One region of the Pseudoalteromonas sp. A757 genome, then DNA from elsewhere that is predicted to be linked to it. Evidence: predicted binding sites of a transcription regulator. Region 1 holds the regulator's gene; the other holds the start of a gene.

What was found. Region 1 encodes MetJ, which represses methionine synthesis genes. Its sites were predicted from a motif close to TAGACGTCTAGACGTCTA; they were not measured.
Region 2: DRB05_RS09780 (methylenetetrahydrofolate reductase) is a predicted target of MetJ. The motif match lies at 770-787, and genes of this name have one in related genera.

The regions. Positions count from the first base shown of each region.
Region 1 is NZ_QNQN01000074.1:678,025-680,230, reverse strand. It holds gene DRB05_RS22490 (malic enzyme-like NAD(P)-binding protein) at 1-848, shown strand, start outside; gene metJ (met regulon transcriptional regulator MetJ) at 929-1,249, opposite strand; gene metB (cystathionine gamma-synthase) at 1,594-2,206, shown strand, end outside.
Region 2 is NZ_QNQN01000066.1:136,586-138,791, forward strand. It holds gene DRB05_RS09775 (pitrilysin family protein) at 1-564, opposite strand, end outside; gene DRB05_RS09780 (methylenetetrahydrofolate reductase) at 834-1,790, shown strand; gene DRB05_RS09785 (undecaprenyl-diphosphate phosphatase) at 1,858-2,206, opposite strand, start outside.

The sequences.
Region 1 (2,206 bases):
TTAACCTTGAAGATATTAAAGCGCCAGAGTGCTTTGAGATTGAGCGCGCGCTAATCGAGCGTTGTGACGTTCCTGTATTCCATGATGATCAGCACGGGACTGCAATTGTAACCGCTGCGGGTATGCTGAATGCGTTGGAAATCCAAGGTAAAGATATTCACGATGCGATTATTGTGTGTCTTGGCGCGGGTGCAGCCGCTATTGCTTGTATGGAATTATTGATCAAGTGCGGCGCTCAACGTGAGCACATCTACATGCTGGACAGAAAAGGCGTGATCCACACTCGCCGTGATGACCTAAATGAATACAAAGAGCTGTTTGCAAACAACACGGATAAGCGTACGTTACAAGACGTGATTGCAGATGCGGACGTATTTGTTGGTGTTTCTGGCCCAGATTTACTTTCTGCTGAAGATCTAAAGTTAATGGCTGACAAGCCTGTGGTATTTGCTTGTTCTAACCCAGATCCAGAGATCAGCCCTGAAGTTGCACACGGTGCACGTAATGATTTGATCATGGCGACTGGTCGCTCGGACTATCCAAACCAAGTAAATAACGTGCTGTGTTTCCCGTTTATCTTCCGTGGTGCGCTTGATGTACGTGCAACTGCTATCAATGACGAGATGAAGATTGCAGCGGTTGAAGCAATTAGAACGATTGCTAAAGAGCCTGTGCCTGCTGAAGTGTTAAAAGCGGCTGACGTGGATAGCCTTGAGTTTGGTTCTGAGTATATTATTCCAAAACCAATGGACCCACGTTTGTTACCTCGTATTGCAAAAGCGGTAGCGGCAGCTGCAATTGAATCAGGCGTGGCACAAATCGACATGCCAGCTGGATATATGGAATAATACCAATGGTATTATCCAAATGAAAAAAGCCTCGGTCGAGGCTTTTTTTGTGTCTGTATTCCAGCGCGAAAGAGTTTTTATCACTCTTCGTTTATTTCTGGGATCTCCAAGCCTCGTTCTTCCATTATTTGTCTTACTTCTAACGGAATACGCTCTGGATTATCTTTTCTCAAGTCTTCATCGCTCGGCAGTGGCTGACCTGTGAAGGCATGTAGAAACGCCTCACATAAAAGCTCACTGTTCGTGGCATGACGTAAGTTATTCACTTGGCGACGTGTACGCTCATCAGTTAGCACTTTGAGTACATTCAGAGGTATGCTCACCGTGATCTTTTTTACTTGCTCTGCTTTCTTACCGTGTTCTGCATATGGGTGAATATACTCACCGTTCCATTTTGCCATAATTGTGTACTTGCCTCAGTTACATCAATGCCAATATGACTGGGTTCTGGTCTACATTATTCACCAACCGCATGAATATAGGGATAACTTTACGAATTAAAGATAAATCCTAAACCCAAATAGATGAATAAACTAATCCGCCATAGCGAGATAGAAGAATCTCTGCCATAGTTTTCAATAACTCAGTCGTATTAGCAACGCCTAGAGTGGCGAAATTTTATCGGTTTAAAAAAGATAGTCAAATACTAGTTATTTAGCCATTTAGCGGTATAAATGTTTTGACTTCTAGTTTCTGTTGCTCTAACCTTTTAGACGTCTAAACATCCAACTATCTAGGTGACCTTATGAGTCAAGTTAACAAATCGACGGTTGCAGTGCGTCACGGTATAGAAGCTGATAAAGCACATGGAGCAGTAGTACCACCGCTTTACCTTTCTACCACCTATTCTTTTGCCGATTTTGATACCAAACGCGACTACGATTATGGCCGCAGTGGTAACTTTAATCGTGATGTGCTGGCACAGGCACTTACCGAACTTGAAGGCGGTGCTCGTGGCATTATTACCGCGACTGGCATGGCTGCCGTTCACCTAGTAACGCAACTGCTTAACCATGACGATACGCTGGTTATTCCACATGACTGTTATGGTGGTAGCTATCGCTTGTTTACATCGCTTGCAAAGCGTGGATTGCTCAAATTAGCCGTCTTGGATCTTACGCAACCAGAAAGTCTTGCACAGCTGCAGCAGATCAAACCTAAATTAGTTTGGATTGAAACACCCAGTAACCCCATATTAAGGCTCACGGATATAGAAGCTGTCGTAAACGCAGCGCGCTCCATAGGGGCTTTGGTTGCCGCTGACAACACCTTCTTGTCTCCTGCATTACAAAACCCTATTGCTTTTGGCGTGGATGTCGTCGTGCATTCAACCACTAAATATATCAATGGTCATTCTG
Region 2 (2,206 bases), on a different contig from region 1:
TACCGCAGAAAGTAGCTTTCGAATTGGACTGGCATTATTTTTAAGGTATTCACCTTTCACGGTTAGTGCTTCGGTACGAAACTGCTCTTCACTGTAAGTCAGGTTTTGAAAGATATCCGCTTCGATTTCTAATACTTTATCTAAATGCTGCTTCGAGAAATTTAGGTGGTAGTTCGTGTAGTCATTGGTGGTGTAGGCACGATTATCAACACCTGAATTTTTCAAAATGTCCGAATAAACGTCTTGTGGATACTTTTCTGAGCCTTTGAACATCATATGCTCAAAGAAGTGAGCAAAGCCGGTTTTACCCGCTTCTACTTCATTACGCGAACCAACAGAAACCGGAATTTGTAGCGATACCACATCAGGATAGTTAGTTTTAACTACCATGACGCGAAGGCCGTTTTCTAGCTCTTCCAAAACATAATCTTGGGCGAATACTTTATTGGATTGGGCAGCTTGAGTACTTACAGCTGACTGTTGAGCTTGGTCTGAATTCGTCGCTGCACAGCCACTAAGCGCTAAGCTTACGGCAAAGCTGGTTGCTAGTAATTTGAATTTCATGAATTTGGTCCTAATCATATTTTTTATTCTAAGTAAGTCGTGTTCACTTACGTTAGTAAACCTCCTGATTATGCCCCAAAGCCATACTAATTCGCTAATTTCCAAGGTGATTTACCATCCTAATGTGTAAACAAATATGAAATTTTGATTAGAGTGCTTGAGATAAATTCATAATTATTGAAATTCTTTCATTAAAAAATCTATCTAGACGTCTAAATGGCTGCTATATTAATAAAGAGATACAGAAATGCTTTTGTGGAATGAGGATTATGGCTTTAACGCTTCAAGAGAAAATCATTGACCCTAACCAAGGGGTATATTTAATTGGTACCACACCACCTAAGATTGGCACTGACCCAGAGCAGTTAAAATCAATTGCCGCTAAGCTTTTGGGTCGTTTACATGAGATTGAATACGACGGCGTGATCATCTATGACATTCAAGATGAAAGCAGCCGTACTCAAGTACCACGTCCATTTCCTTTTAAGCACACCGTTGATCCGTGTGAATATAGCCAGTTGATCCGCGAATTATCACACCTTGATGTAATTACGTATAAAAGTGTGGCACAGCGCGATAGTGAAGCTTTTGGCAATTGGTTAAGCAGCACCAAACAGCAATATGGGTTAAACAATCTAGTATTAGTGGGCAGTCCGTCTTCACAAGGCGATATTAAGTTACCGCTTTCTGAAGCCTATGATGTATTGAAGCATCACCAAGATGACTTTTTCTTGGGTGGTGTAACCATCGCAGAACGTCACGCCAGTAAGCGCAATGAACACGAAAGATTAATTGATAAAACAGAGCAAGGCTGCCAGTTCTTTGTATCACAAGCGGTGTATGACGCTCAGGCAACCATAGATCTAATCACAAGTTATGCCCGCACTTGTAAACAGCAAGGGCAAACACCAAAACGCATTATTCTTACCTTTACTCCATGTGGTGGAGAAAAGACCTTGCAGTTTATGGAGTGGCTGGGGATCTCAGTACCTGAAGCAACCAAATGGCGCATGTTAGATGCAGAAAACACACTAAGTGAGTCAATTCGTATTTGTAGAGAGAATCTAGATCAAATCTTAAAAAGCTGCTCACATCTAGATATTTCGCTGGGCTTAAATATTGAGAGCTTAACAAACCGCAAAGAAGAAATTGACGCGTCGATAAACCTTTATAGGCTATTAAAGGCGACCATGGAACTATGCCTTGCGGAAAAGCAAATTGCTTAATGCAGTCTAAGCCAGCTTCATCAAGCTGGCTTTTCTGTTAACCTTGCTGACTTATCCAAAGCCCAGATTAACTTAGGCTCAAGAAAGCGATTAGCCCTACCCCAAGTAACAAGCGGTAAATGACAAATGGCATCATGCCCATGCGCTCTATGATTTTCAGGAAAAAGAAGATGCAGGCATAAGCTGAGATAAACGACAGTGCCGCACCACTTAATAGCGCATTCCAATCAACCACTTCATCGCCTGTAGCAAGCTCAAAACTGTAATACAGTCCCATCATTGAAATGACCGGAATAGACATTAAAAACGAAAAGCGCGCCGCGCTTTTCTTATCAAGCCCGAGTAATAAACCTGCGGTGATGGTAATACCTGAACGCGATGTGCCGGGAATAACAGCGGTAATTTGCGCAAGTCCC